3 regions of the Frankia sp. CeTa3Moorea genome follow, and region 3 is predicted to be linked to each of the others. Evidence: predicted binding sites of a transcription regulator. Region 3 holds the regulator's gene; each other region holds the start of a gene.
The links. Region 3 encodes LexA, which represses DNA repair genes until DNA is damaged. Its sites were predicted from a motif close to CGAACNNNNGTTCG; they were not measured.

Region 1: the regulator LexA is predicted to act here: its motif matches at 2,036-2,049, upstream of recA (recombinase RecA).
Region 2: the regulator LexA is predicted to act here: its motif matches at 1,899-1,912, upstream of dnaB (replicative DNA helicase).

What each region holds. Positions count from the first base shown of each region.
Region 1 covers NZ_CDXDOR010000128.1:6,156-9,428, reverse strand. The annotation lists gene recX (recombination regulator RecX) at 262-870, opposite strand; gene recA (recombinase RecA) at 874-1,911, opposite strand; gene AC08OV_RS18870 (DUF3046 domain-containing protein) at 2,078-2,272, opposite strand; gene AC08OV_RS18865 (ATP-dependent helicase) at 2,465-3,273, shown strand, end outside.
Region 2 covers NZ_CDXDOR010000001.1:65,784-69,056, reverse strand. The annotation lists gene AC08OV_RS00340 (single-stranded DNA-binding protein) at 56-604, shown strand; gene rpsR (30S ribosomal protein S18) at 655-891, shown strand; gene rplI (50S ribosomal protein L9) at 901-1,347, shown strand; gene dnaB (replicative DNA helicase) at 1,948-3,273, shown strand, end outside.
Region 3 covers NZ_CDXDOR010000036.1:27,369-30,641, forward strand. The annotation lists gene nrdR (transcriptional regulator NrdR) at 1-125, opposite strand, end outside; gene AC08OV_RS09190 (LysM peptidoglycan-binding domain-containing protein) at 464-850, opposite strand; gene lexA (transcriptional repressor LexA) at 1,155-1,925, shown strand; gene hflX (GTPase HflX) at 1,991-3,273, opposite strand, start outside.

The DNA.
Region 1 (3,273 bases), on a different contig from region 3:
GAGGGGCAGCACGCGGATTGCGCCATTGCGATATGGAGCCCGGACGGCCTCCCGAACCGGCCTATCCAACGTCGACCGGCCGGCGAGCATACCGTCTTCGGGCACCCACTCGCAGCGGCTGCCTCCGTGTGAAGTTGGACGAGCTATCAAGACCGCGTCGCCGCGGGAGTCCTGTCACCTTTCAAGAAAGACTAGGTCTCGCACAATCCCTGGTCAAGAAATAAGGGCGCATTGACGGCCCAGGCTCAATCTCCCCACCACTCACACCGAGCCGTCGTCTTCGTCGCCATCGACCACCCAGGCCATCCGACCTCCGCCGTCGAGCCCCTGAGCGACTTGCTCGCTCACGACCCGGACCGCCAGTTCGACCGGATAGCCCTTTCGGGTCAGCATGGCGAGGAGCCTTCGGGTACGGACCTGCTCGGGCAGGCGGTCCATCGACCGCAGCCGACGAAGGACGAGCTCGCGGGCGCCCTCCTCCTCGTCGTCCGCCCCGACCACCGCCACGGCGGCCTCGACGGTGTCCGGATCCACTCCCCGCTTACGCAGCTCTGTGGCCAAGGCCTGCCTACCCAGCCCACGACGGGCCCGAGCGGAGGAGACGAAGGCGGCGGCGAAGGCCTCGTCATCGATCAGACCGACGGCGGCCAACCGGTCGAGGACCACACCGGCGATCTCATCGGTGACCCCTCGTCGCCGCATGGTCGCCGCAAGCTCTGCTCGGCTCCTCGCTCTGGTCGCCAACTGATGCAGACAGATCTCCCGCGCGACCGAGATCGGATCCTTCAGCCGCGGCTCTTCGTCCGCCGCGACGGCCGTCCGGGCGAACGACGGACCGGCCGCGGCATTCCCCGGATCTGCTCCTGCCATCGGCTACAGATCGACCGGGACGGGCGCCACGGCATCGGATTCGAGACTGGGCAGGATGCCGAGCTTCTCCTTGATCTTCTTTTCGATCTCGTTGGCCAGATCGGGGTTGTCCCGCAGAAACGACCGGGCGTTCTCCTTGCCCTGGCCGAGCTGATCGCCGTCGTAGGTGTACCAGGCACCGGACTTACGAATAATGCCGTGCTCGACCCCCATGTCGATCAGGGAACCCTCCCGGCTGATACCGCCTCCGTAGACGATGTCGAATTCGGCGGTCCGGAACGGCGGCGCCACCTTGTTCTTCACCACCTTGACGCGGGTCCGGTTACCCACGGCCTCCGTGCCGTCCTTGAGGGTTTCGATACGACGGACATCGAGGCGCACCGACGCATAGAACTTCAGCGCCTTACCACCGGTCGTGGTCTCCGGGGAGCCGAACATCACCCCGATCTTCTCGCGCAACTGGTTGATGAAGATCGCGGTCGTGCCGGAGTTCGCCAGCGCCGCGGTCATCTTGCGCAGAGCCTGGGACATCAGGCGGGCCTGGAGGCCGACGTGGCTGTCCCCCATCTCACCCTCGATCTCGGCCCTCGGGACCAGCGCGGCCACCGAGTCGATAACGATGATGTCCAGCGCGCCGGACCGGACAAGCATGTCCGCGATCTCCAACGCCTGCTCGCCGGTATCCGGCTGGGAGACCAGCAGACCGTCGGTGTCGACGCCGAGCTTTCCCGCGTACTCGGGGTCGAGCGCGTGCTCGGCGTCGATGAACGCCGCGATACCACCGGCCGCCTGCGCGTTCGCCACCGCGTGCAGGGCGACGGTCGTCTTCCCGGACGACTCCGGGCCGTAGATCTCAATGATGCGCCCCCGCGGCAGCCCGCCGATGCCGAGCGCGACATCCAGAGCAATCGAACCGGTGGGGATGGCCTGGATCGGCGGCCTGGCGTCGTCCCCCAACCGCATGACCGATCCCTTGCCGAACTGCTTGTCGATCTGCGCCAAGGCGTTATCCAACGCCTTCTCACGGTCGAGTCCTGCCATTGGAGCTACTCCATGCTGAGGTCGTCGAGTCTTGGCCACGAGGATGACGTTAGGCCGTGGGTCCGACAGTTTCGAGGGTCGAGGATGATCTGTGGACAAGTAGCCGCACAGGGACGACTCTAGACGAACATGCGTTCGACGACCCGACGACACACCGGACGGTGGCTCAGCGCTCCCGCGCCGGCACATCGAACTCCTCGCACACGGTTCGCCAGACGGTCTTGGCGTCGTCACCACGGGCCAGGGCCACCTCGACCGTCGCGCCACCGAGACCGGACAACACATGATCACGCGCAAACGACTCTGCGTACGCGGAACCGAACCGTGTGTTCATCTTCGCCCAGAACTCGGTCAACCGCACTTCGCCAGTGTGCACCGTCCGGACGGGACGGGACCACCCAAGGGGGTCCTGGTCGGGGATCCCCACCGGGGATCCCCGGTTGGGGTTCCCACCGGCGGAACCACGGTCGGGGGGAACCACGGTCGCGGGAACCACGACCGGGTCGAGGCCGGGCCCCACGGCGGGCCCGGCCTGAACCACACCGGCGGAAAGTTGTCGGTCCCTCGACGCAGACTGGTCAACGTGCCCGGCTTCACTTCCCCCGATCCGCCGGATCCGCTCACGGCGTTCTCCGCCCCGACCCGGAGCTGGTTCGGCGCGGCCTTCACCGCCGCGACCCCCGCCCAGCGGGGCGCGTGGGAGGCGATTCGCACCGGCGGCAACGCGCTGGTCGTCGCACCCACGGGTTCGGGGAAAACGCTGGCCGCCTTCCTGTGGTCGCTGGACACGCTGGCCCGCTCGACGCCGCCGGCCGAGCCCACCCGGCGCTGCCGGGTGCTCTACGTCAGCCCGCTCAAGGCGCTGGCCGTCGACGTCGAACGGAACCTGCGGGCGCCGCTCGCGGGGATACGCTCCGCCGCGCAACGGCTCGGTCTACCCCAGCCGGACGTGACCGTGGGTCTGCGGTCGGGCGACACCCCCGCCGCCGAACGGCGCGGTTTCGGCACCCGGCCCCCCGACGTCCTGATCACCACCCCGGAGTCGCTCTTCCTCATCCTCACCAGTGCCGCGCGGGAGTCGCTGCGCGGCGTCCGGACGGTGATCGTCGACGAGGTCCACGCGGTGGCGGGCACCAAGCGTGGCGCCCACCTCGCGCTGAGCCTGGAGCGTCTGGACGCCCTGCTGGACACCCCGGCCCAGCGGATCGGCCTGTCCGCCACGGTGCGGCCGGTCGAGGAGGTCGCCCGCTTCCTGGGCGGAACGGCCCCGGTGGCGGTGGTCCGCCCGCCCGCGGCCAAGACCCTCCAGATCGACGTCGTGGTGCCGGTCGAGGACATGACCCGGCTCGGCGGACCGCTCCT
Region 2 (3,273 bases), on a different contig from region 3:
GCGGCGACGGCAGTCCCCGTGCCGTCGTGGGCCGCCGATCTCCGGGAGAGTGCCCATGGCTGGTGAAACCGTCATCACTGTCGTCGGCAACCTAGCCAACGACCCCGAACTGAGGTTCACCCCGAACGGTGCCGCGGTCGCCAGCTTCACCGTCGCCTCCACGCCGCGCACCCTCGACCGCCAGACCAACGAGTGGAAGGACGGCGAGGCGCTGTTCCTGCGCTGCTCCATCTGGCGCCAGGCGGCGGAGCACGTCGCCGAGTCGCTGCAGAAGGGCGCTCGGGTCATCGTCACCGGCCGCCTCAAGCAGCGGTCGTTCGAGACCCGCGAGGGTGAGAAGCGTACCGTGATCGAGCTCGATGTCGACGAGATCGGCCCGAGCCTGCGCTACGCCACCGCCAAGGTCGTCAAGGCCGCGCGCGGCGGTGGTGGCAGCAGTTACGGGGGCGGTGGCGGAGGCGGCTACGGCGCCCCCCCCGGCGCCCCCGCCGGTGTTCCCGCGGGCGCTCCGGCCGGCAGCTACGGCGGCGGTAGTGGTGGAGCACCCATCGATGACCCCTGGTCGCAACCGGCCGGCGGCTACTCCGACGAGCCACCGTTTTGAGCGGCCGGTCGTCGTCCTCGCGAACGACACAACGAGGTAGGAGCACACCCATGGCCAAGGCGGCCGTGCGCAAGCCCAAGAAGAAGGTTTGCGTTTTCTGCAAGGACAAGGTCGACTACATCGACTTCAAGGACACTTCGCTGCTGCGCAAGTACATCTCCGACCGGGGCAAGATCCGGGCCCGTCGGGTGAGCGGTAACTGCAGCCAGCACCAGCGCGACGTGGCGACGGCGGTGAAGAACAGCCGCGAGATGGCGCTGCTGCCCTACACCGCCTCGGCCCGGTAGGGGGTGGTGATGAAGCTCATCCTGACCCAGGAGGTCCCCGGTCTCGGTAGCCCGGGTGACATCGTGGAGGTCGCGAACGGGTACGGGCGCAACTACCTCGTGCCCCGCCGGTACGCGATCCTCGCGACCAAGGGCGCGGAGCGTCAGGTCGAGCAGATCAAGCGGGCCCGGTCGGCCCGCGCGGTCCGCGATCTCGGGCACGCTCAGGAGATCGCCGGTCAGCTCGGTGGCCTCAAGGTCGAGCTGACCAGCCGGGCGGGCAAGGAAGGCCGCCTGTTCGGTTCCGTAACGGCGGCCGACGTGGTGGAGGCGGTGACCGCCGCGGGTGGCCCCGAGCTCGACCGGCGCCGTGTCGAGCTCACCACGCCGATCAAGTCCCTGGGCGCCTACACCGTCGCCGTGCATCTGCACCCCGAGGTGACCGCGACCGTGAAGCTCCAGGTCACGCAGGCCTGACCAGGGCTGGGCGGGCCTGATCGCGGCCGGATGGGCCCGAGGCCGGGCGGGTCTGACGGCGGCGTCCGCCGTTTCTCCCGCTGTACCGCCGCGCTCGCTGTACCGGCTCCCCTGGCCGACCGTCTCAGGCGGCCGGCCAGGGGAGTTCGTTGTGCGTGGGGCAAGGGGCGACGAGCAGATCCGAAACTTTTTCTTATCCACAGGGCACTCGCGATGCGGGCGCCTGCCAGCTGGGTTTCGTCGAGGCTGTGGTCTCGGGTGTCCACAGGTTTCCGGTTTCCGTCCCGATGTCCTCCCCAGGTTCCGGCCGGTTGCCCACAGCTTTTCCACAAGGGCCTGTGGATAACTTTTTGGTGGGGGTGCCCGCCGGTCCGTAAGGTCGGACCCTCCAGACTGAGGAAGGTACTTCTAGCCTGATCGGGCCAGGTCTCCTTCGGTGACGCGGGCGGCGCCCGGCGAGAGGCTCACCGGAGGCCGCCCGCCCGGTCCCTGCTGGGAGCTCCCGGCTGACCGGGGGCGGAGCGGTCCGTTGACAGCGATTCCGATCTGTACGAACATACGTTCGAATGCGGGTCTACGGGAGTCCCGGGAGGGTGCGTCGTGAGCGTCACCGAGATCTCGCGTGGTTCCGGTGGGAGTACGGAGTTCGACCGGACTCCTCCGCACGACCTGCCCGCCGAGCAGAGCGTGCTCGGCGGCATGCTGCTGTCGAAAGACGCCATCGCCGACGTCGTCGAGGTTCTGCAGACGGGTGACTTCTACCGTCCCGCGCACGGCCTCGTGTACGAGGTCATCGGCGATCTCTACGGCCGGGGGGAGCCTGCGGACGTCATCAGCGTCGCCGCCGAGCTCGGCCGCCGCGATCTGCTCGAGCGGGTGGGCGGTCCGGCCTACATGCACACCCTCATCTCGAGCGTGCCCACCGCGGCCAACGCCGGGTACTACGCCCGTATCGTCGCGGAGAAGGCGGTCCTGCGCCGCCTCGCGGAGGCCGGCACCCGCATCGTGCAGCTCGCCTACGGCGCGGCTCCGGACGTCAGCGACGTCGTCGACCGCGCCCAGGCGGCCGTATACGAGGTGACCGAGCGCCGGACGAACGAGGACTACCTGCCGCTGGGGGAGCTGCTCAACCCGGCGCTGGAGGAGATCGAGTCCATCCAGGGGCATGACGGTTCGCTGACCGGGGTGCCCACCGGTTTCGTCGACCTCGACGAGCTGACCAACGGCCTGCACGGCGGCCAGCTGTGGATCGTCGCGGCCAGGCCGGCCGTGGGCAAGTCGACCCTCGGCCTGGACTTCGCCCGGGCGGCGTCGATCAAGAACGGGATGGCGTCGGTCATCTTCTCGCTGGAGATGAGCCGCATGGAGATCACCATGCGGCTGTTGTCCGCGGAGGCGCGGGTGTCCCTGCAGAACATCCGCACGGGCCGGCTCACCGATGACGACTGGGGTCGCCTGGCCCGCCGGATAGGCGAGGTCGCGGCGGCCCCGCTGTTCATCGACGACAGCCCGCACCTGACGATGATGGAGGTCCGGGCGAAGGCCCGGCGGTTGAAGCAGCGCAACGAGCTGCGCCTGGTGATCCTCGACTACCTGCAGCTGATGTCGTCGCCCAAGAAGGTGGAGAACCGTCAGCAGGAGGTCAGCGAGATCTCGCGGTCGCTGAAGCTGCTCGCCAAGGAGCTCGACGTTCCGGTGGTCGCCATCTCCCAGCTCAACCGCGCCTCCGAGCAGCGGGCCGACAAGCGTCCCCAGGTCTCCGACCTGCGCGAGTCCGGAAGCCTGGAGCAGGACGCCGACGCAGTGATCCTGCTGTACCGGGAGGACACGGTCGAGAAGGAGTCGGCGCGTGCCGGCGAGGCGGACCTCATCATCGCCAAGCACCGCAACGGGCCGACCGGCACCGTCACCGTCGCCTTCCAGGGC
Region 3 (3,273 bases):
TCCATCGTAGTGAACCGGCGACCGCAGGACAGGCAGGACCGCCTGCGGCGGATCGCCGAACCCTCCTCGGCCTCCCGACTGTCGACGACGCGACTGTCCGGATGCCGGCAGAACGGGCACCGCACGCGCTACGCCTCCTTCGCCCGCGCCGGAGCCGACCGCCCCGGACCGGGGACGACGGGACACCGTTGAGGACCCGGCATCCACGCCGGACGGACCACCTTGTGGATGGACCGCCAGCTCCCCGTGGAAGACCTGTGGAACAACCTGTGGGTGACTTACACCCCGGTAAGCACCAGATGTTGTGTCCAAGGTAGCGCACGGCCCCAGAGATGGGGACAGCACCCCCGTATGGTCCGTGTGGTCCGCACCGCACGCGGCACCGCACGTGGACGAAAGACGACGGTGCGCGAGCCCCCGCGCCGAGACACTCGTGGACCCGGGAAGCCGGGGAAGCCGGGCGTCAGGGAAGGAGTAACGACTGGCCCGGGGTGATCAGTGGCGACCGCAGGTGGTTCAGCCGCATCAGCCGGTCCACCACGACCCGGGTGTCGGCGCTCTCGTCGAGCGCCACCGCCACCGCCCACAGCGTCTCCCCCGGCACGACCAGATGGCGCCGCGGCGCCTCCGCGGCATCCGGCCCGGCGATCGACACCCCAGGCATGATCATGATTGCCACCGCCACGACAACCGCCACGACAATCGATACCACCACCACCCGACCCCGCCGGGTCAGCCGGAGCGGCGGGGGTGCGGGCGGGCGACCCGGCGGGTATCCCGCCGGCCGGCGACCCGCCCGGTCCCTGGCCGTCGACAGGTCGACGACCCGCGCCCTGTGTGCGGATCCCATGGCACCCTCCCGTTCCGACGACACCGAACGCCGAAGATCGAACCTTCGTTCGATCGAACGCGTGGTCGATTGTCGCATCGGGAACCGGAAACCGCCAGGAACACGCTCGAACAGACGTTTGAGATTCTGCGACCCGCCGGTTACCGTCGAGTCGATCGGGTGTGAACCGGGCGGTTTCCCTCGGTCACGGACGGCGGCGAGTCGGTGGGTGACGGCTTCCGGAGCGGGACGGTCCGCCGTGCGGCCACCGGCCGGCCGGTGGCCGCACGGCGGAAGAAAAACGCGACGAGGAGAGCGGTAAGCGATGACTAGCCAAGGCAGGGGTACGCGCCGGGGCGGAACCCGCGGCAACGTGCGAGCCTTTCCCGAAGGCCCCGCGGACGCGGGCCTGACCCCCCGGCAGCGCAAGGTGCTGGAGGTCATCCGGGCCGCGGTGGAGCGGCGCGGATATCCGCCCAGCGTGCGGGAGATCGGTGAGGCGGTCGGCCTCACCAGCACCAGTAGTGTGGCTCACCAGCTCAAGGTGCTCGAGGAGAAGGGCTACCTGCGGCGGGACCCGAACCGCCCGAGAGCGATGGAGGTGCTGACCGTCGAGCACCCCCGGCGACGCGCGGATGTGGGCGCGGGCGCGACGACGGTGGCGGGCACGATTCCCATCGTCGGTGAGGCGGCGCCGGGCACCACCGAAGGAAGCAAGTCGGACGCGGCCTACGTGCCGGTGCTGGGCCGGATCGCCGCCGGTGGCCCGATCCTGGCCGAGCAGGCGGTCGAGGACGTCTTCCCGCTACCCAGGGAGATCGTCGGCGAGGGCACTCTGTTCCTGCTCCGGGTCGTCGGCGACTCGATGATCAACGCGGCGATCTGCGACGGTGACTGGGTGGTCGTCCGCCAGCAGCCGGTCGCGGACAACGGGGAGATCGTCGCCGCAATGATCGACGGGGAGGCGACGGTCAAGCGTCTGCGGGTTCGGGCCGGCAAGATCTGGCTACATCCGGAGAACCCGGCCTTCGCCGACATCCCCGGTGAGGATGCGACCATCCTCGGCCGGATCGTGGCTGTGCTCCGCAGGGTTTGATGTGGATCGGCCGGCCGCCCGTCGGGCGGCCGGCCGGGTTGCCTCGCGTCTGATCGCTCCTGGGCTCAGGCCCGGTAGGCGTGCAGCTCCGCCGCGAGTCCCGAGGAAACCCGGGCGGACAGCCGGGTACCGGTCTCAGTGTGCTCCATCGTGAGCACCTCGCCGTTCGCGTGCACCCGGGAGACCAAGTCGCCCCGGGTGTAGGGCACGAGCACGCGCATCTCCACGTCGGGATGCGGCACCCGGGCACAGAGCGCGTCGACCAGCGCGGCCAGCCCCTCGCCCGTGCGTGCCGAGACGAACACGGCGTCCGGGGCGAGCTGGCGCAGCCCCGCGACGACCGTCGGCTCCACGGCGTCCACCTTGTTGACGACGATCAGCTCGGGAACGCCGCCCGCGTCGATGTCGTTGAGAACCTCGCGCACGGCGGAGATCTGCGCGGCCGGATCCGGCGATGATCCGTCCACAACGTGCAGGATGAGATCGGCATCGGCGACCTCTTCCAGCGTCGAGCGGAACGCCTCGACGATCTGATGCGGCAGATGCCGGACGAATCCGACGGTGTCGGTCAGGGTGAAGGCCCGGCCGTCCGGCAGGGTCGCCCGCCGCACGGTCGGATCGAGGGTGGCGAACAGCGCGTCCTCGACCAGGACACCCGCGCCGGTCAGCCGGTTGAGCAGCGACGACTTACCGGCGTTGGTGTAACCGGCGATCGCCACGCTGGGGACCTCGCCCCGCCGCCGGGCGGAACGCTTGGTCTCCCGCACGGTCGTCATCGCGGCGAGCTCGCGGCGCAACCGCGCCATCCTGGCCCGCAGCCGCCGACGATCGGTCTCGATCTTCGTCTCACCGGGACCGCGGGTACCGATGGGCGCCCGGCCGCCGCCACTGGCCGCGGCCCGCGACATCGACTCACCCCACCCACGCAGCCGGGGCAGCATGTACTGCAACTGCGCGAGCTCGACCTGGGCCTTGCCCTCGCGAGAGGTCGCGTGCTGGGCGAAGATGTCCAGGATGAGGGCCGTCCGGTCGATGACCTTTACTTTGACGACCTCCTCCAGCTGCCGCAGCTGACCCGGGGTGAGCTCGCCATCGCAGACCACCGTGTCCGCGCCGGTCGCCGCGACGACCTCGGCGAGCTCGCGGGCCTTGCCCGAACCGACGTAAGTCGCGGCATCCGGCCGGTCGCGACGCTGCACGAGCGCGTCGAGCACCACCGAACCGGCGGTCGTGGCGAGCGCCGCGAGCTCCGCCATGGAGCTCTCGGCCGACCGCGGGGAACCCGACGTCCATACGCCGATGAGGACGACACGCTCCAGCCGCAGCTGCCGGTACTCGACCTCGGTGA